3 regions of the Streptomyces sp. NPDC127068 genome follow, and region 1 is predicted to be linked to each of the others. Evidence: riboswitches for the same ligand, from Rfam matches in the RefSeq annotation. Region 1 holds a riboswitch; each other region holds the start of a gene.
What was found. Region 1 has a riboswitch for cyclic di-AMP ahead of ACFWIA_RS00645 (transglycosylase family protein). Riboswitches for the same ligand answer to the same signal wherever they lie in the genome.

Region 1 (6,519 bases):
TTCCGTATCGGGCGCTCCCCCGGGGGTTCCCGGGGCGTCGGGCGTCGGGTGGGGTCAGGGGGACGGGGCGGGGGCCCCGTCGGCCCGGTCGAGGGCGCCCCAGAGGGTGGTGTACCAGGCGCGGTCGGCGGAGCCCCGGTCGGCCCGGTGCTCCTCGTCCGCGCGCGGGTCGACCACCGTGTAGCCGATCTCGCCGGGCATCACGTAGTGCAGCCGCTCCCTTATGCGCTGCTCGGCGTAGGCGTCGTCCCGCCAGCGGGCCTTGTCGTCCCGGAGCTGTTCGACGCGGGCCCGGGCCTCTTCCTGTTCGCGGAGCTGGTCGGCGATGTCGGCGCGCTGCGAGACGTACTGCCGCATCGGGAAGGCCAGCGCGACGATCAGCGAGCACAAGACCAGGGTCAGCAGGGCGGCCCGGCCGGTGAGGCGGGAGCGGCGGGCCTGGCGGCGGGTCTGGGAGCGGTAGACGCGGGCGGCGGTCTGCTCGCCGAGCACCCGCAACCTGGTCGCGGTCGAGAACCGGTCCCGGTCCTTGACGGCCATCTCTCGGCCTCCCCGTCACTCCCGTGATGTGCGTACGTCCCCGCACACGGTACGGGACCGGGTGCGGGGACGTCCCGCAGCCACCGCGTCCGGCCCTCGGGTCGGGGGCCGGACGGGGTGGTCGTGCGTGTCGTGCGATCAGCCCTTGAACCGCGGGAAGGCGCTGCGGCCCGCGTACACGGCGGCGTCGTCGAGGATCTCCTCGATGCGCAGGAGCTGGTTGTACTTGGCGACGCGCTCGGAGCGGGCCGGGGCTCCGGTCTTGATCTGGCCGCAGTTGGTGGCGACGGCGAGGTCGGCGATGGTGACGTCCTCGGTCTCGCCGGAGCGGTGGCTCATCATGCACTTGAAGCCGCTGCGCTGGGCCAGCTCCACGGCGTCCAGGGTCTCGGTCAGCGAACCGATCTGGTTGACCTTGACGAGCAGGGCGTTCGCGGAGTTCTCCTCGATGCCGCGGGCCAGGCGCTCCGGGTTGGTGACGAACAGGTCGTCGCCGACCAGCTGCACCCGGTCGCCGAGGCGCGCGGTGATGCCGTTCCAGCCCGCCCAGTCGTCCTCGAACAGCGGGTCCTCGATGGAGACGAGGGGGTACGCGTCGACGAGCTCGGCGTAGTAGTCCGTCATCTCGGCGGCGGTGCGCTCCTTGCCCTCGAAGAGGTACACGCCGTCCTTGTAAAACTCAGAGGCGGCGACGTCGAGCGCCAGGGCGACCTGCTGGCCGGGGACGTAACCGGCTTCCTTGATCGCTTCGAGGATCAGGTCCAGGGCCTCGCGGTTGGAGCCGAGGTTCGGGGCGAAGCCGCCCTCGTCGCCGAGGCCGGTGGCGAGGCCCTTCGACTTCAGGACCTTCTTGAGGGTGTGGTAGACCTCGGTGCCCCAGCGCAGGGCCTCGGAGAAGGACTCGGCGCCGATCGGCGCGATCATGAACTCCTGGATGTCCACGTTGGAGTCGGCGTGCGAGCCGCCGTTCAGGATGTTCATCATCGGCACCGGCAGGAGGTGCGCGTTGGGGCCGCCCAGGTAGCGGAACAGCGGCAGGTCGCTGGCCTCGGAGGCGGCGTGCGCGACGGCGAGCGAGACGCCGAGGATGGCGTTGGCGCCGAGCGAGGACTTGTCCGGGGTGGCGTCCAGGTCGAACATGGCCTGGTCGATCAGGCGCTGCTCGGTGGCGTCGTAACCGACGAGCTCCGGGCCGATCTGCTCGATGACCGCGAGGACGGCCTTCTCTACGCCCTTGCCGCCGTAGCGGTTGGCGTCACCGTCACGCAGCTCCAGGGCCTCGAAGGCACCCGTGGAGGCGCCGGACGGTACGGCGGCACGGCCGGTGCTGCCGTCATCGAGGCCCACCTCGACCTCGACCGTGGGATTGCCTCGGGAGTCCAGGATTTCCCGGGCTACGACGACGTCGATGGACGGCACGAGCATCTCCTTCTGGGATGTGACGCAGTGATGCGGGGCCGGTGGCCCCGCCGCCCCTGAGCCTAACGGCCCCCGGGGCTTCGGCCACCCGGCCACCCGGCTCGTGGACAAACGGAAACCAAATTGTTCCGTCGGCAAACAAATGTGCTCGGGGTGCTACACCTGAGCCCCGACGCGTTCGGGGCGCAACGCGTCCCCGGCCGGCCGGGGACGCACCGCCGCCCCGGTGCACGGGGGCGGCGCACCGGGGCGGACTGACCCGAGGGGACGGGTTCCCGGCCGGGCCGGGGCGCGGCCCGGGACCGGGTGTGCGGCTCACGGCCGGGGCGGGCCGGAGCCGGGAGTGGTCCCGTGGGGCCCGTCGGGCCCGGCGGTGACCACCGGTTCAGCGGGGGTCAGGAGAGGTGGAGCTGCTGGCCCGGGTAGATGAAGTCGGCGTCGTCGACGATGTCGTCGTTCAGCTCGTACAGCTTCTGCCAGCCGCCCTTGACGCCCTCGGCCTCGGCGATGGCGCTGAGCGAGTCGCCGCTGACGACCTTGTACTCGCCGTCGCCCTTCGCGACCTTCTTGCCGGTCGGGGTCTCGACCGTCTTGGTCGGCGCGGCCGGCTTGGCGGGCTGCGCCGGGGCGGCCGGGGCGCGGTCCTCGGCGCGGGAGGCGCGCTGCTCGGTCTGCTGCGGCTGCTGCTGCTTCGGCTGGGCCTGCTGCACGGGGGCGCTCTGCTGCGGCTGCTGGGTCTGCGGCTTCGGCTGCTCGGCGGCGCCGCCACCGTAGGGGGCGCTGGAGAGGCCGACGCCACAGCTCGGCCAGGCACCCTTGCCCTGGCCGGCGAGGACCTTCTCGGCTATCTCGATCTGCTGGGCCTTGGTGGCCAGGTTCGCGGAGGGCGCGTACTTGGTTCCGCCGAAGGCGGCCCAGGTGGAGGCGGAGAACTGGAGGCCGCCGTAGTAACCGTTGCCGGTGTTGATGGACCAGTTGCCGCCCGACTCGCACTGGGCGACGCGGTCCCACTCGGCGGCGGTGGCGGCGGACGCACTGGTCGCCGTCAGCAGCGGGGCGGCGACGGCCGCTCCGGTGACCCCCGCGAGGGTGACGATACGAGTGGCCTTGCTGGGCTTGCGGTGCTTGCCCTTGCCGGAAAGCAGCATGAAGACATCCCCTCACCGACGCCATACGAGGTGAGCTGTCGGGTTCGGGCCGAGTGAGTGCCCGGCCGCGCGTCCAGCGCGCGGCTCCACCCCTAGCCGTCCGGTCGTCTCCCGGGGAGTCTCGTCGACTCCCCGAACGACCCCGTCCGGCGCTTACCTTGGGTCCCCCGCTCCTGCCCACGGCGCTTCACGCGTCGAGTTTCCCGAACTTCCGTCGGCAGGATTCGGCGTGACGGAGGTCGGTGCCCGCATTGGCGAACGGCCATGACCGTAGGCATGGGGCGGGCCGAAACTCAAAGCTCAGCCGGGTCGATGAGACCCATGTCTCACTTCCGCCCCACACCTCAAAACGGACATTAAGGAGCGAACTACTGCTTCTTTTCGGTGGCTTCGGGCGCCAGGTCAAGGCTCTGGCCAGGGAGGATGAGGTCGGGGTCCGTTCCGACCGTGCCCTTGTTGCCGTCGTAGAGGGTCGACCAACCCCCTTCGACACCCTGGGAGTCGGCGATCGCCGACAGGTTGTCACCGGACTGCACCGTGTACGACTTGTCCAGTTCGTCACGGGATGCACTGCTGCGCGAGGCGTGCTCCGCCGCGGTGTCGCCCTCCCGGGAGGCGGCGGCCTCCTCGGCCGCCGGGGCGCCGCGGTGACGGCCCGAACCCTCCTTCGCCTCCGCCGTCGTCGAAGCGTCCGCAGCCGCCTCGGAGGCGCCTGACGAGGGGGACGAGGAGCCGGGCTCGGCCGACTCGCTGCCAGTGCCCGTACCGGGCGTCCCGTCTGCCGGGTCGCCGCTCGACGAGGACTCCCCGGGGGACGCCTCGGACGACGGGGAGGAACTCGACGAGTCCGAGGGGTCGGCGGAGTCCGAGGGTCCCGAAGAACCCGTGGCGCCGGGGGAGGTGGCGCCGTCGGAGGGAGCCGCGGAACCGGAGGCGTCCTCCGAAGCGCTCGGCGAGGTCGAGGAACCGGGTTCCGTCGTCTCCGCCGGTCGGGGGGTCTGGGACGCGGGCCGGTCCGCGGTGGAACGGGACCCGTCCGACTTGCCGGCGGCCACCCCGCCCGGGGCGGTGTCGATGACCGCGCTGCCCTTGTTCCCCTTGTCCGACTTGGACGGAACGCCCGGGTCCACGGCCGCCGCCGGGCCGCCCTTGACGAGGCCCACGGCTTCGCCGCACCCCGGCCAGGCGGTGGGTCCCTGCGCGGCCAGGATGCGCTCGCCCACGGTGATCTGCTGGGACCGGCTGGCCTGGTCGGGGCTGACCGCGTAGGTGAGCCCGCCGTGCTTCTCCCACGCCTCCTGGGTGAGCTGGAGACCGCCGTAGAAGCCGTTGGCGTCGTTCGCGCTCCACGCGCCGCCGCTCTCGCACTCCGCGAGCCGGTCCCAGGTCGCTGCCTCCGCCGCGGTCGCACCGCTCGCACCGAGCAGCGGAAGGACGATCGCGGAGCTGGTCACCCCGGCCGCAACGACCAGAGGGGGGGCCTGTCGGGGGCGTCGATGACGACCGTTCCCGGAGAGCATGCGGTGGCCTTTCGTACGACAGCAGGACCGAACACGGCGGCTGGGGGCGGCCGATTCGTCGTGAAGGTAGCCGGAGTCGAACGCCTGTCACAAGTCAATGCAGCGCAGATCACGCAGGCATCACGGAACTGATCTGACGTCACCACTGCTGGTCACGGCGGCCGGAGCGAACCGCACGGGCAACGTCCGCAGGCCCCGCATGATCAGGCCGCCGCGCCACCGCAATTCCTCCGGAGCGGCGGCGAGTTGCAGGTCAGGGAGCCTGCGGAGCAGGGTGACCAGCGCGGCGCGACCCTCCAACCGGGCCAGTGGCGCGCCGAGGCAGTAGTGGATTCCGTGGCCGTATCCGAGGTGCGGATTGTCGCGCCGGGTCAGGTCCAGGGTGTCGGGCCGGTCGAAGCGTTCCGGGTCGCGGTCCGCCGCCGCGAGCACCACCAGCACCGGGTCCCCCCGCTCGATGTCCCGGCCGCCGAGGCGCAGCGGTTCGGTGGCGAACCGCCAGGTGGCCATCTCCACCGGGCCGTCGAACCGCAACAGTTCCTCGACCGCCGTGTCCAGCAGCGGGGAGTCCTCCCCCTCCTCGGCCAGCGACCGCTGGAGCAGTGCCCGCTGCTCGGGGTGGGTGAGCAGGGCGAAGGTGCCGTTGCCGATGAGGTTCACGGTGGTCTCGAAGCCGGCGAACAACAGGATGAACGCCATCGCCGCCGCTTCGCCCTCGGTGAGGTGCTCGCCGTGGTCCGAGGCGCGGATCAGACCCGAGATCAGGTCGTCGTCGCCCGCTGCGCCGAGGGTCTCGCGCTTGCGGTGGATCAGCTCCACCAGATAGCCGCGCATCTTCTTCACCGAGCGGGCGACACCGCCCCGGGGCCCGCCGCCGTGGCGGATCATCATGCCCGCCCAGTCCCGGAAGTCGTCCTGGTCGTCGGCGGGCACGCCCAGCAGGTCACAGATGGCGTAGATGGGCAGCGGGAACGCGAACTCGTGGATGAGGTCCGCTTCGCCGCGCTCGGCAAAACCGTCGATGAGGCGGTCCGTCAGCTCCTGCACCCGGGGCGCGAACGCGGCCACCCGGCGCGGGGTGAACGCCTTGGAGACCAGGCGCCGCAGCCGGGTGTGGTCGGGCGGGTCGATGTTGAGCAGATGCGTCATCAGCTCGGCCTTGCGTTCGCCCGGGATGCCCGTCTTGCCCTTGGCGTGTTCCGGCTCCTCGTGGTGCGCCGGGTTCTTGCTGAGCCGGGCGTCGGCGAGCGCCTGCCGGGCGTCGGCGTAGCGGGTCACGAGCCAGGCTTCGACCCCGCTCGGCAACCGGGTGCGGTGCACGGGGGCGTGCTCCCGGAGCCAGGCGTACGCCGGGTACGGGTCGGCGGCGAACTCCCAGGTGAATAGGGGCGGCGCCGGCTCGCCCTGCGCCCCGGCCGGGTGGCTGGGCACGGACACCGCGCTCAGCCGTCCGCGCCGGCGCCCCGGCCCTGCTCGGCGTGTTCGGCCTGCTCCGTGCTGCGGCTCTGCTCTGTGCTGCGGCTCTGCTCCGTGTGCTCGGCGACGCGGATCGCGTCGCGGTAGGCGCGGGCGGCGGCGCGCAACGCGGCCTCCGGGTCGGTGCCCTCCGCCTCGGCGCGCACGGCCATCGCCAACAGGGCGTAGCCGAGGTCGTCGCCGGTGGGCAGCGGCACGTCCAGACCGCGGGAGCGGACCCGGGAGGCGAGCTTGGCGGCGAGCGCGAGGCCCGGCTGCCCCAGCGGCACGCCGTCGGTGACCGAATCGCGGCGCTTCTCCTGCGCCTTGGTGCGCAACCACAGCTCGCGGACGTCCTCGGGGGTCGTCGCGGTGGCGTCCCCGAAGACGTGGGGGTGGCGGTGGATCAGCTTGGCGACGATCCCGGCCGCCACGTC
Region 2 (6,519 bases), on a different contig from region 1:
GAGCTTCGTGCCCGAGGAGGCGCGGGCGGCGGTGCGTCCGCAGCGGCGGGCGGACGTGGAAGCCGCCCTCGGACGGATACGGGAGGCCGCGATACCCGTCCTGAACATCGATCTGATCTACGGGATCGAGGGACAGACGGAGGAGTCCTGGCTCCGTTCGCTGGACGCCGCCCTGGCCTGGCACCCGGAGGAGCTGTACCTGTACCCCTTGTACGTCCGGGACCTCACTGCGCTCCGCGCCCGGGTGGACGTCGCGGAGCGGGCCTGGGACGCACAGCGGTTGCGGCTGTACCGGGTGGGTCGGGACCACCTCCTGGCCCGCGGGTACGCACAGCGGTCGATGCGGATGTTCCGACGTGCGGACGCGCCCGCCGAGGGGCCCGAGGACCACGCCTGTCAGACCGACGGCATGATCGGCCTGGGCTGCGGGGCGCGTTCGTACACCTCGTCGCTGCACTACTCCTTCGACTACGCGGTCGACGCCCGCCAGGTCCGGTCGATCATCGACGCGTACACGGCGACGGAGGACTTCGGCCGGGCGGTGCACGGCCGGTACGTGGGGGGTGCGACCGGGGGCGACGAGGCCCGGCGCCGGCACCTGCTCCAATCGCTGCTCCAGGCGCGGGGCATGGAGCGGGAGTCCTACCGGGCACGGTTCGGTACGGACCCCGAGGACGACTTCGCCACCGAGCTGGCGCGGTTCGCCGCGCGGGGCTGGCTCGACGGATCGGCCCCGACCGGGGTGCTGCGGCTGTCGGCCCGGGGCCTGGCGCACTCCGACGCGTTGGGGCCCGAGTTGTTCTCGCCCGCGGTGCGGGCCGCGATGGCCGCCTACGAGGCGCGGTGAACGCGGTGGACCTCACGGTGTTGTACCGGGGCCCGCTGGCCTCCTGCGACTACGACTGTCCGTACTGCCCGTTCGCGAAGCGGCGGGACAGCCGGGAGCAGTTGCGGGCGGACCGGGCGGCGCTGGAACGGTTCGCGCAGTGGGCGGACGCCTATCCGGACGGCCGGTTGTCGGTGCTGTTCACCCCGTGGGGCGAGGGCCTGGTGCGGTCCTGGTACCGGCGGGCGCTGGTGGAGCTGTCGCACCGGGAGCACGTCGAGCGGGTCGCGATCCAGACCAACCTGAGCTGCCGCACGGACTGGCTCGACGAGGCGGACCTCGGCACGCTCGCGTTGTGGTGCACGTACCACCCCGGGCAGACGCCCTACGAACGGTTCGTCACCAAGTGCCGCGGGCTGGCGGAGCGCGGAGTGCGGTTCAGCGTGGGGATCGTGGGGCTGCCCGAACACCTGGCGCACGCCCGCCGACTGCGCGACGAGTTGCCGGAGCGGGTGTACCTGTGGGTGAACGCCGCGGAGGGGCACACGTACACCGACGAGGAGGCCGACCGGTGGACGGCGCTGGACCCGCTGTTCCCGTACAGCCGTCATCCGCACCGCAGCGGGGGCCTGCCCTGCCGGACGGGGTCGTCGGTGGTGTCGGTCGACGGTGACGGCACGGTCCGGCGCTGTCATTTCGTCCCGGCGGAGCTGGGCAATCTGTACGACGGGTCCTACCGCGCCGCGTTGGCCCCGCGGGCCTGCCCCCTGGCCCGGTGCGACTGCCACATCGGGTACGTCCACCTGGAGACGTTGCCCCTGTACGACGTGTTCGCCGGCGGGGTGCTGGAGCGGATACCCGCGGGTCCCGGTCCCCGGTGACGTGCGGGCCGGGCCCCGCGTCACCGGGCGGAGCGGGCGCCGCTCAGAGCGGCAGCAGGTCGGGGCGCTTGGCCGCGACGTGGTCACCGGACGACTCCCCGCGCAGTCGCCGCCCGATCCAGGGCACCAGGTACTCGCGGGCCCAGTGGATGTCGTCGCGCCGTACTTCGAGGGTGCCGCGGGGCGGCAGCGGGGGCCAAGGCTGGTCGGGGTCGGCGGGGACCCCGACCCGGAGGACCTGCCCGGCGCGCAGGGCGACCCGGGTGTGTCCCTCGGGCGAGAGGTGCAGCCGGTCCTCGTCCCAGGCACGGCGGTCCTGGACGCTCTTCAGGGACCACAGGTCGAGGACGGGGCAGCCGTAGCGGTCGGCGACGGCCCGCACATGGCCGTTGTAGGTGGCGATCTTGCCGCGCAGGTGCTTGAGGAGGGGGATGCCACGGGTGTCGAAGCCGGTGGTGACCATGACCGTGCCGACGGACGAGGCCAGATCGGCGACGGCCCGTTCGAACCGCTCGGCCACCTCGTCGGGGTCGGTGCCCGGCCGGATGATGTCGTTGCCGCCCGCGCTGAAGGTCACCAGGTCGGGCGCGAGTTGCCGGGCCCGGGGGATCTGCTCCTCGACGATCTGATCGAGGAGTCTGCCGCGGACGGCGAGGTTGGCGTAGCGGAAGGTGGGTTCGGGTAGCCGGTCGCCGAGGAGGACGGCCAGCCGGTCGGCCCATCCCACGAACGTACCGTCGGGGCCGGGGTCTCCGACACCTTCCGTGAAGCTGTCGCCGACGGCTGCGTAGGACCGGATGTCGTCAAGGGCGAGGAATGTCGACTCTGCTGTCACGTCGGCCCATTTTTCACCTCTCCACGTGACCTACGCCACCGTAATAATGCGCCATGGGGCTTGACGGCACGTGATAAAGGCCATGCGACTCATTTCGTCGAGTCGGGAATAGCCCGGCTCCCCCGCACCGCTCGGCGCCGCCCTGCACCGGTGCCGACATGCGACGCGGGGCCGTATCCGTCGATACGGCCCCGCGTGGGCTGGTGCGGCCGGTGGCCGCGGGGGGTCAGATCGCGACGCCCTTCGACCGCAGGTAGGACAGCGGGTCGACGTCGGAGCCGTAGGACGGGGAGGTGCGGATCTCGAAGTGCAGGTGCGGTCCGGTGCTGTTGCCGGTGGAACCCGCGGTGCCGATCTGCTGGCCGCCCGAGACGGACTGGCCCGCGGAGACGCCGAGCTGCGAGAGGTGGGCGTACTGGGCGTACTTGCCGTCGGCGAGCTGGATGATGACCTGATTGCCGTAGGCGCCCGCCCAACCGGCGGAGACGACGGTGCCGGAGCCGACGGCCTTGAGCGGGGTACCGGAGGGGACGCTGAAGTCGACGCCGGTGTGGTAGCCGCTGGACCACATGCTGCCGGAGGCGCGGTACGGCGTGCCCACACCGCTCGCGACCGGCAGCGTGTAGCCACCGGCGCTCGCGGTGGCGGCCGGGGCCTGGGCCGCGACGGGCACGGCCTTCGGGGCGGCGGGCTTCGGCGCGGCGGGGGCCGCGGGGGCCGCCTGCTCGGGCTGCGCGGCCTGGGGAGCGGTCGCCTGGGGAGCGGCGGCCTTCGGGGCGGCGGCCTTCGGGGCGGCGGCCTGGGGTGCGGCGGGCTTCGGCGCGGCCTGCTTCGGCGCGGTGGCCGTGGCTGCGGCCTTGCCGCCGAGGGTGAGCTTGAGGCCGGGCGTGATCAGATCGGGATTCGATCCGACGGCGGTCCGGTTGTCCTGATACAGCCGCTGCCAACCGCCGCGCAGGTCCTGGTCGTCAGCGATCTTCGACAGGTGGTCGCCGACCTTGACGGAGTAGGTCGTGAGCTCGGCGGGCTGCTGTGCGGGCGCCTCGGGGGCCGCCTGGGGCGCCACGGCGACCGAGGTCGCGGGGGCGAGCGCGGAGGCGGACTGCGGGGTCGCGGCCTGGGCCTGGGTGGCGCCGATCAGCGGCAGCGCAAGGGCTGCCGCACCACCGGTTCCGGCGATGGCGATCGTCCGGACGAGCCGGGCGGACTTGGGACGGCGGTGCTTTCCCGTCGCGGGCATGGTGCGTTCCTCTCCGGCGCCTACGAGGTGAGCTGTCGGGTTCGGGCTGGAGCTGCCCGGCCGCGCTCGCGCGGCTTCACCCCGAGCCGGTCCGGTCGCCCGGATGCGGCGTACTGCGTGTGGGTTCCCCGCTCCTGCCGATGTCGGGTGGTGAGATGGGGATACCGAGCGGCGGCAGGACTAGGCGTCCGCCCGGAGTGAGCGTGACGCTAAGCGAGCGGGAACGGCCCCGACAACCGAGCACCCGTCAGCGGCCTGCTGTTTCTTGATCCTCGCCGCTCGTTCCGGTCACCCTGCGTCGATGGCGGCGGGGCTCGCCGATGCCAATTCCCGGGCCGGGGCGGGCAGCCGGCGAACCGGTGATCACCACCCACCGTGACCACTATGATCCCGGTCACGACCTCTCCCCCTAGGGCGCCTTATTTCCTGGCCAGTTACACCAAAGCCGCTCAATCCGACCAAAGGCGCAAATCACCCTTTCATTGGTGGATTCCCTCATGCATGACATGGCTGAGGATCACCAACGAAAGCCCTCGTGCAAGGTGATTGTCCGAGCAAGTGATGTCGTATCGTCTGAAGCGCCCCGCTGACGGACGGCGCCGGCGGGGGACTGGGAGGAGCCCCCGTGACGCAGCAGATCCCGTCCACCGAGCCCGAACTGACCGGCGTGCGCAACTTCCGTGATCTGGGTGGTCTACCGACCGCGGACGGCAGGCGGGTCCGACACGGGGTGCTGTTCCGCAGCGGCCACCTCGCCCACGCGACCGACGAGGACCGTCGCTACCTGACCGGGCTGGGGCTGCACACGATCTTCGACTTCCGCAACGACGCCGACCGCGGGCTCGACGGCCATGACGTGGAACTGCCCGGCGTGCGCAACGTCAACCTGCCGCTGAGCGACCCGGCCGACGGCGCGGAGTTCTGGCGGATGGTGCGCCGGGGCGACCTCGCCCAGCTCCGCGCCCTCCTGGCCGGGGGGCGGGCGGTCGAGCAGATGGTCACCTCGTACCGCGTGCTGATCGAGGAGCGGACCGCGGAACACGCACGGGTGCTGCGGGCGGTCGCGGAGGACAGCGTGCCGGCGCTCCTGCACTGTGCGGCGGGCAAGGACCGGGCGGGCCTGTCCATCGCCGTGACCCTGCTCGCACTCGGCGTCGAACGGGACGCGATCGAGGAGGACTACCTGAAGTCCAACGCCGCGCACCGGCGGTACCGGGTGCAGCGCAGCGCGGACGCGGTCGACGGGTACGCGCCGGAGGTGATGGAACTGCTGAGCCCGCTGTTCGACGCACGCTCGGAATACCTGGCGGCGGCCTTCGACAGCATCGATCGATGTTGGGGCGGCACGGACGCCTACCTGACGCAGGCCATCGGGCTCACGCCGGACCTGCGCGCCCGCCTCCGGTCCCGGCTGCTCGACTGACGTCAGCGCCTCACTTGGCTCCGACCTCGAACAGCAGCCAGATGAAGGCGGCGACGAGGTGCCCGACCGCGACGTAGATGAGCAGTCGGATCCAGATGCTCGGCGGCATCTTGTCCTCGATGCGCGGGCGCGGGACGGGCTGGACCGCCGGGGGCGCCGCCGGGTCGGTGGGGGGAACGGGCTCGGTCATCGGAAGTCTCCCGGGGTGTGGACGTCCGTCGGGCCTAGGCACAGCGCGGCGGTCGGGCTCTGCAACAAGGTGTGCACGAAGAGGAGGTCGGTCCCGTCCTCGTCGGCGGCGCCGATCCGGTGCGGGGTCAGCGAGTCGAAGTGCGCGCTGTCGCCGGGCGCGAGCACATGGGTGCTGTCCCCGAGTCGCAGCCGCAGCCGTCCGGACAGGACGTACAGCCACTCCTCGCCGGGGTGCACCCGCACGATGTCGCCCTGGGTGCCGTACGGCACCCGGACGCGGAGGGCCTGCATGCCCCGGCCGGGGGCGCCGGCCTGCCAGTAGGTCCAGCCGCCGGCGCGGGTGGGTTCCATGGTGGCGGACTCGACGATCGCCTCCCGGTCGGCGACGGTCTCGCCGAGCAGTTCGGAGACGGTGGTCCCGTAGACGCGGGCGAGCGACAGCAGCATGGGCAGCGACGGCTGCCGACGGCCGGTCTCCAGCCGGGACAGATGGGCCGGGGACAGCCCGGCCGAGGCTGCCGCGGCCTCCAGCGTCAGTCCGGCGCCCCGCCGGCGCTCCCGCAGTCGGGGGGCCACGACGGGCAGCTCGCCAGCGGGGCCACCGGCCGGGTCGGGGGACCCGGCGGGTGGCTGCGGCTCCTCGTGGGGAGTCGACTCGGAGGGGTTCATGTCATCGATTGAGCCAGAAAAGTGCCTCCCGGGCAAATCTCTTGCCTAGGAGGTAAAAGCTGGAGGTCGAGAACCGCGGGACACCCCGGCCGGGCCGCGTCTCCCCCCGCCCGGGCCGCGTCAGCGGTTCGCGACGGCCTGTTTGACCAGTGTCCTCCCGAAGTCCCACATCAGCCCACCCCCGCTGTGTGCGTCGTCCATCACGGCGGTGAAGGCCGTGACGAAACGATCGACGTCCGCCTCGTCCACGACCAGCGGCGGGATCAGCTTGATGACCTCCAGGTGGTCGCCGGAGACCTGGGTGAGGATGCGGTGCCGCTGGAGCAGCGGCACGACCACCATCTGTGCGAAGAGGCCCCTGCGGGCCGCCTGGAGCATGGCCCAGCCGCTGCGCAGCTTCAGCGAGCGGGGCCGCCCGAACTCGATCCCGATCATCAGCCCACGGCCGCGGAC
Region 3 (6,519 bases), on a different contig from region 1:
CGCGATGCCCTGGAGCCGCTTGGAGCCCACCAGGTCCTTGATCTTCGCGATGACCTTCTCGGGGCCCACCGTGAACGGCAGCTCCGTGACGACCAGGCCCTTGCGGCGGGCCGTCACCGGCTCCACGGAGACGGTCGCGCGGATCTTGAAGGTGCCGCGGCCGGTCTCGTAGGCGTCCCGGATGCCGGACAGGCCGACGACCCGGCCGCCGGTGGGCAGGTCGGGACCCGGCACGTGCTTCATCAGGGTCTCCAGGTCGGCGCCCGGGTACCTGATGAGGTGGCGGGCCGCCGCGATGACCTCGCCCAGGTTGTGCGGCGGCATGTTCGTCGCCATGCCGACGGCGATCCCCGACGAGCCGTTCACCAGCAGGTTCGGATAGGCGGCCGGCAGCGCCACCGGCTCCCGCTCCTGGCCGTCGTAGTTGGGCGCGAAGTCGACGGTGTCCTCGTCGATCGACTCCGTCATCAGCGAAGTGGCGTCCGCCATCCGGCACTCGGTGTACCGCATCGCGGCCGGCGGGTCGTCGTTGCCGAGGGAACCGAAGTTCCCGTGCCCGTCGACGAGGGGCAGCCGCATGGAGAAGGGCTGAGCCATCCGCACCAGGGCGTCGTAGATCGACGCGTCGCCGTGCGGGTGCAGCTTGCCCATCACCTCGCCGACGACCCGGGCGCACTTCACGTAGCCGCGGTCGGGGCGCAGGCCCATCTCGTTCATCTGGTAGACGATGCGGCGCTGTACCGGCTTCATGCCGTCACGGGCGTCGGGCAGCGCACGCGAGTAGATGACCGAGTAGGCGTATTCGAGGAAGGAGCCCTGCATCTCGTCGACGACGTCGATGTCGAGGATCCTCTCCTCGAACTCGTCGGGCGGCGGGGTCTTGGTGCTGCGGCGGGCCATCGCTGCTGCGGCTCCTTCACATGTGTGCCAGGACAGGGAACGGGTACGGATGCCGACCATTGTGGACCGCCGCGCTGACAACGCGGACCGCGACCCGTCCGTTCGACCCGCCACGCATCTCGCTGTCGGCGTAGCCCGGCCGGGAACTTCGCCACCCGTCGCTGCGCTTGCATACAGTGGCAGGACCGGTAGAACGGCTTTGTCTTCCCGCGGTGCTCTCCGCGGTTTCCGCGATCGAAGGGACGTACATGCCCATGGGTCACACGGCCACGCAGGCCGGCTCCGGCGGCCTGACAGCAACAGAACACCGCCTGGCCAACGGCCTGCGCGTGGTGCTCTCCGAGGACCACCTGACCCCGGTCGCCGCGGTCTGCCTCTGGTACGACGTCGGTTCGCGGCACGAGGTCAAGGGCCGCACCGGTCTGGCTCACCTCTTCGAGCACCTGATGTTCCAGGGGTCGAAGCAGGTGCAGGGCAACGGTCACTTCGAGTTGGTGCAGGGCGCGGGCGGCTCGCTGAACGGCACCACCAGCTTCGAGCGCACCAACTACTTCGAGACCATGCCCGCGCACCAGCTGGAGCTGGCGCTGTGGCTGGAGGCCGACCGGATGGGCTCGCTGCTCGCCGCGCTCGACCTCGAATCGCTCGACAACCAGCGCGACGTCGTCAAGAACGAGCGCCGTCAGCGCTACGACAACGTCCCCTACGGCACCGCGTTCGAGAAGCTGACCGCGCTCTCGTACCCGGACGGGCACCCGTACCACCACACCCCGATCGGTTCGATGGCCGACCTGGACGCGGCGACCCTGGAGGACGCGCGGGAGTTCTTCCGCACCTACTACGCGCCCAACAACGCCGTGCTGTCCGTGGTCGGCGACATCGACCCGGAGCGGACGCTCGCCTGGGTCGAGAAGTACTTCGGCTCCATCCCGGGACACGACGGCAAGCCCGCTCCGCGCGACGGCGCCCTGCCCGACGTCATCGGCGAGGAACTGCGCGAGGTCGTCGAGGAGGAGGTCCCCTCGCGTGCGCTGATGGCCGCCTACCGGCTCCCTCAGGACGGCACCCGCGCCAGTGACGCGGCCGACCTGGCGCTCACCGTGCTGGGCGGCGGCGAGTCGTCCCGGATCTACAACCGGCTGGTCCGCCGCGACCGCACGGCCGTGGGCGCCGGCTTCGGGCTGCTGCGCCTGGCCGGCGCGCCCTCGCTGGGCTGGCTGGACGTGAAGACCTCGCACGGCGTGGAGGTCCCGACCATCGAGGCGGCCGTCGACGAGGAGCTGGCCCGCTTCGCCGCCGAGGGGCCGACCCCGGAGGAGATGGAGCGCGCCCAGGCACAGCTGGAGCGCGAGTGGCTGGACCGGCTGGGCACGGTCGCCGGCCGCGCCGACGAACTGTGTCGGTACGCGGTCCTGTTCGGTGACCCCCAGCTCGCCCTGACCGCCGTCCAGCGGGTCCTGGACGTCACCGCGGAGGAGGTCCGGGAGGTCGCCGCGGCGCGACTGCGGCCCGACAACCGCGCGGTGCTCGTCTACGAGCCGCTGGACCACCCGGAGCCCGACGCGGACGGTGCCGCCGACGCCGGGGCCGACGAGAACGCAGACGAGGAGGCGGCCAAGTGACCGAGGCCCAGCCAGTCGTGACCATGGACTTCCACCCCCAGCCGCAGCCCGGTGACGCCCGCCCCTGGGCCTTCCCCGAGCCCACCCGCCAGACGCTGGGCAACGGCCTGACCGTGCTGCGCTGCGACCGCCCCGGACAGCAGGTCGTCGCCGTGGAGGTGCTGCTGGACAGCCCGCTGGACGTCGAGCCGGCCGGCCTCGACGGAGTCGCCACCATCATGGCGCGGGCGTTCTCCGAGGGCACCGACAAGCACACGGCCGAGGAGTTCGCCGCCGAGCTGGAGCGCTGCGGCGCCACCCTCGACGCGCACGCCGACCACCCCTGTGTCCGGATCTCCCTCGAAGTGCCCGCCTCCCGGCTGCCGAAGGCCCTCGGGCTGCTCGCCGACGCCCTGCGCGCGCCGGCCTTCGCCGACAGCGAGATCGAGCGCCTGGTCCGCAACCGGTTGGACGAGATCCCGCACGAGACGGCCAACCCCGGCCGGCGCGCGGCCAAGGAGCTGTACAAGCAGCTGTTCCCCGCGGACGTCCGGATGTCCCGCCCGCGCCAGGGCTCCGAGGAGACCGTCGCGGCGATCGACTCGGCCGCCGTGCGCGCCCTCTACGAGAAGAACGTGCGGCCCGCCACGGCGACCGCCGTCATCGTGGGGGACTTCACCGGCGTCGACGTCGACGCGGTCCTCGCGGACACCCTCGGGGCCTGGACGGGCGGTCCGGCGACCCCGCGCCTGGTGCCCCCGGTGACCGCCGACGACAGCGGCCGGGTCTTCATCGTGGACCGGCCGGGTGCGGTCCAGACCCAGGTGCTGATCGGCCGTCTCGGGGCCGACCGGCACGACCGGGTGTGGCCGGCCCAGGTCCTCGGCACCTACTGCCTGGGCGGCACGCTCACCTCGCGACTGGACCGCGTGCTGCGCGAGGAGAAGGGCTACACGTACGGCGTGCGGGCCTTCGCCCAGGTGCTGCGGTCGACGGCGAACGGCACGGGCGCGGCGCTGCTCGGCATCTCCGGTTCCGTCGACACGGCGTCGACCGGGCCCGCGCTGGAGGACCTGTGGAAGGTCCTGCGGACGCTCGCCGGCGAGGGCCTGACGGACGCCGAACGGGACGTCGCGGTGCAGAACCTGGTGGGCGTCGCCCCGCTGAAGTACGAGACGGCCGGGGCTGTCGCGGGCACCCTCGCCGACCAGGTCGAGCAGGAACTCCCGGACGACTACCAGGGGCTGCTGTACCAGCGGCTCGCGGCCACCGGCACCGTGGAGGCCACGGCGGCCGTCGTGAACGCCTTCCCGGTGGAGCGTCTGGTGACGGTGCTGGTCGGCGACGCGACGCAGATCGAGGAGCCGGTGAAGGCGCTCGGCATCGGCGAGGTCACGGTCGTCTCCGGCTAGGAGCGACCGCGGTGGGTGCCGTTCCGTCGTCCGACGGGACGGCACCTCCGTGCGTCCGGCCGGCGTTTCACGCACCGTCAGCGCGGCGCCCCCGGGCGCCGGGCCCGGATGTCCCGAAAGCGCCGGACGTTGCGGTCCGCGGTGTGGCGTGCGCAACAAAACCGCCGATCCGTTTGTCGTAGGAAAGATCTCCGGCTTAGCGTCAGGTCGACTGCCCGTCGTGCGGTACGCCGCAGCCGCGGCACCGGACAGTCATCGCCGAATCCCCCTACGGCGCGAGCCTGGGGAGCCGGGGACCCAACCGTCCCTGGGGTGAATCGGACGCCCGTCGCCACGCGGAGGGGGTCCGTAGGAGACCTTCCTGCTCCGAACCCGTCAGCTAACCCGGTAGGCGAGAAGGAAGGAAAGGACCACCCACTTCATGGCGTTCACCCGCGCCACCGGGAAGCACCGTCGTCCGACGCGCATGTCGCGCACCACCGCGAACGTCGCGGGCGTCGCCACGCTGACCACCACCGGTGTCATCGGCACCCTCGCCTCCCCCGCCCTGGCCGTCGACGAGCCCTCCGCCCTGGAGGACACGGGTCTCACCAAGACGATCTCCATCGGGGACGCCGTCGCCGACGAGATCGACACCCAGGCCGCGGTGCAGCAGATCGCCGCCGACGAGGCCGCCGCCCTGAAGCTCGTCGAGGCGGAGACCAAGCAGCGCCTCGCCGAGCAGAAGCGCCGGGCCGAGGCCGAGGCCGCGAAGGAGCGCGAGGCCGAGGAGCGGGCGGCCCGCGAGGCCGAGCGCAAGCGCCTGACGACCTACGTCAGCCCCGTCGCCGGTGGCCACGTCTCCACCTCCTACGGCGCGGGCGGCAGCATCTGGTCCTCCGGTACCCACACCGGCATCGACTTCCACGCCGGCACCGGCACCCCGATCCAGTCCGTCGGCTACGGCACCGTGGTCGAGGCCGGCTGGGGCGGCGCCTACGGCTACAACGTCGTCATCAAGATGCACGACGGCACCTACACCCAGTACGCGCACCTGTCGTCCGTGGCCGTCACCGCGGGCCAGTCGGTCACCGCGGGCCAGCAGATCGGCCTCGCGGGTGCCACCGGCAACGTGACCGGGGCGCACCTGCACTTCGAGGCGCGGGCGAGCGCCGAGTACGGCTCCGACCTCGACCCCGTCGCCTACCTGCGCGCGCACGGCGTGTCCCTCTGAGCCTCCCCCCAAGGACGGCACCACCGAAAGCCCCGGCTCCGGCCGGGGCTTTCGTCGTTCCCGGACCGCGGGCGCCCTACCGGCCGAGCGCCCCGTGACCCGGTCGCCGGCGGGTAATCCATCGTCCGGAAATTCCAGGGAACGGTGAAGAGCGGTCGGAAATTCCGGCGAGCTGCAATAGAGTCACCGAATCAATGTCGATCGACCGCGTTTCGCGGGCACGGAAGCGGAGGTCCCCCCATGCGCATTCCCGCCCATTCGGTATGCACGGCCATTCGGGACGACATCGTCAGCGGTGCACTGGAGCGGGGGAGCCGACTCACCGAAGACGTGCTCGCCCGCCGCTACGGAGTCTCCCGCGTCCCGGTGCGCGAGGCGTTGCGCACGCTGGAGGCCGAGGGGTTCGTGGTCACCCGTAGACATGCGGGGGCCTGTGTCGCCGAGCCGACCGACCGGGAGGCGGCCGACCTGCTCGACGTGCGACGGCTGCTGGAGCCCCTGGGGGCGTCCCGCGCGGCCGAACGGCGCACGGACGCCCATCTGAAGGTGCTGCGCGGACTGGTGCGCCTGGGGCAGGAGCGGGCGGGGAACGGGACCGGGGACGAGCTGCGTGCCCTGGGCAGCTGGTTCCACGAGACGCTGATCCAGGCCTGCGCCAGCCACGGGCTGATCGCCATGCTCACCCAGGTGCGGCACAAGACCGCCTGGATGTACACGGTCGAGCCCGCTCAGCGGCCCGCCGAGGAGTGGACGGAGCGCGGGGCGATCATCGACGCGGTGGCCCGGCGCGACGCGGAGCGGGCCGGCGTGCTGATGGCCGCGCACACGGAGCGCGGGATCGCGGCCCACCGCCGCAAGGCCGCGCGTCGCCCGGAGCCGCTCCGGCGCTCGGGGACGTCGAAACATCCCGTCAACACGGGAAGCGCCGTCCCGTAACAAAGGGCCGCCACGATGTGACCGTCGATCACTGGCGCCGCGCTTGGCGAAGGAATTCGCTGGAATGCGTCGTGCCGTGGTGTCGTTTACTTCGAGCGGGGATCGCGCGGGGAATTTCGGGAATGCATCCCCGAATGTGCGGCGCGGACATTCACTGGTTTCGCGGGTGTCCCTCGAATTCGACGGAACACCCGCGCGCGGACCGCGGTCAGACCGTTTCGGGAAGCTGCTCCAGGCCCTCGGCCACCAGCTTGGCCAGTCGGTCCAGGGCCGCGTCCGCGCCCTCCGCCTCGGAGGCGAGGACGACTTCCTCGCCACCGTGCGCACCGAGCCCGAGGACCGCCAGCATCGAGGCGGCGTTGACCGGGGCGGCGTCGCCCTTGGCGATCGTCACGGGGACGCCGGTGGCCGAGGCCGCCCGGACGAAGATGGAGGCGGGGCGGGCGTGGAGACCCTC

Region 2: linked by a shared signal. The riboswitch ahead of ACFWIA_RS15600 (peptidoglycan DD-metalloendopeptidase family protein) and the one ahead of ACFWIA_RS00645 (transglycosylase family protein) in region 1 are both predicted to bind cyclic di-AMP.
Region 3: linked by a shared signal. The riboswitch ahead of ACFWIA_RS19675 (M23 family metallopeptidase) and the one ahead of ACFWIA_RS00645 (transglycosylase family protein) in region 1 are both predicted to bind cyclic di-AMP.

The regions. Positions count from the first base shown of each region.
Region 1 is NZ_JBHXEN010000001.1:142,032-148,550, forward strand. It holds gene ACFWIA_RS00635 (septum formation initiator family protein) at 55-540, opposite strand; gene eno (phosphopyruvate hydratase) at 679-1,959, opposite strand; gene ACFWIA_RS00645 (transglycosylase family protein) at 2,355-3,107, opposite strand; cyclic di-AMP (ydaO/yuaA leader) riboswitch at 3,112-3,347, opposite strand; gene ACFWIA_RS00650 (transglycosylase family protein) at 3,476-4,561, opposite strand; gene ACFWIA_RS00655 (cytochrome P450) at 4,748-6,058, opposite strand; gene ACFWIA_RS00660 (nucleoside triphosphate pyrophosphohydrolase) at 6,070-6,519, opposite strand, start outside.
Region 2 is NZ_JBHXEN010000021.1:60,393-66,911, reverse strand. It holds gene ACFWIA_RS15615 (STM4012 family radical SAM protein) at 1-847, shown strand, start outside; gene ACFWIA_RS15610 (STM4011 family radical SAM protein) at 853-1,707, shown strand; gene ACFWIA_RS15605 (SGNH/GDSL hydrolase family protein) at 1,751-2,542, opposite strand; gene ACFWIA_RS15600 (peptidoglycan DD-metalloendopeptidase family protein) at 2,769-3,782, opposite strand; cyclic di-AMP (ydaO/yuaA leader) riboswitch at 3,787-3,945, opposite strand; gene ACFWIA_RS15595 (tyrosine-protein phosphatase) at 4,408-5,205, shown strand; gene ACFWIA_RS15590 (DUF6126 family protein) at 5,216-5,395, opposite strand; gene ACFWIA_RS15585 (helix-turn-helix domain-containing protein) at 5,392-6,066, opposite strand; gene ACFWIA_RS15580 (aspartate aminotransferase family protein) at 6,187-6,519, opposite strand, start outside.
Region 3 is NZ_JBHXEN010000029.1:76,195-82,713, forward strand. It holds gene ACFWIA_RS19660 (DNA topoisomerase (ATP-hydrolyzing) subunit A) at 1-900, opposite strand, end outside; gene ACFWIA_RS19665 (M16 family metallopeptidase) at 1,149-2,522, shown strand; gene ACFWIA_RS19670 (M16 family metallopeptidase) at 2,546-3,913, shown strand; cyclic di-AMP (ydaO/yuaA leader) riboswitch at 4,160-4,322, shown strand; gene ACFWIA_RS19675 (M23 family metallopeptidase) at 4,335-5,126, shown strand; gene ACFWIA_RS19680 (GntR family transcriptional regulator) at 5,367-6,062, shown strand; gene ACFWIA_RS19685 (HPr family phosphocarrier protein) at 6,271-6,519, opposite strand, start outside.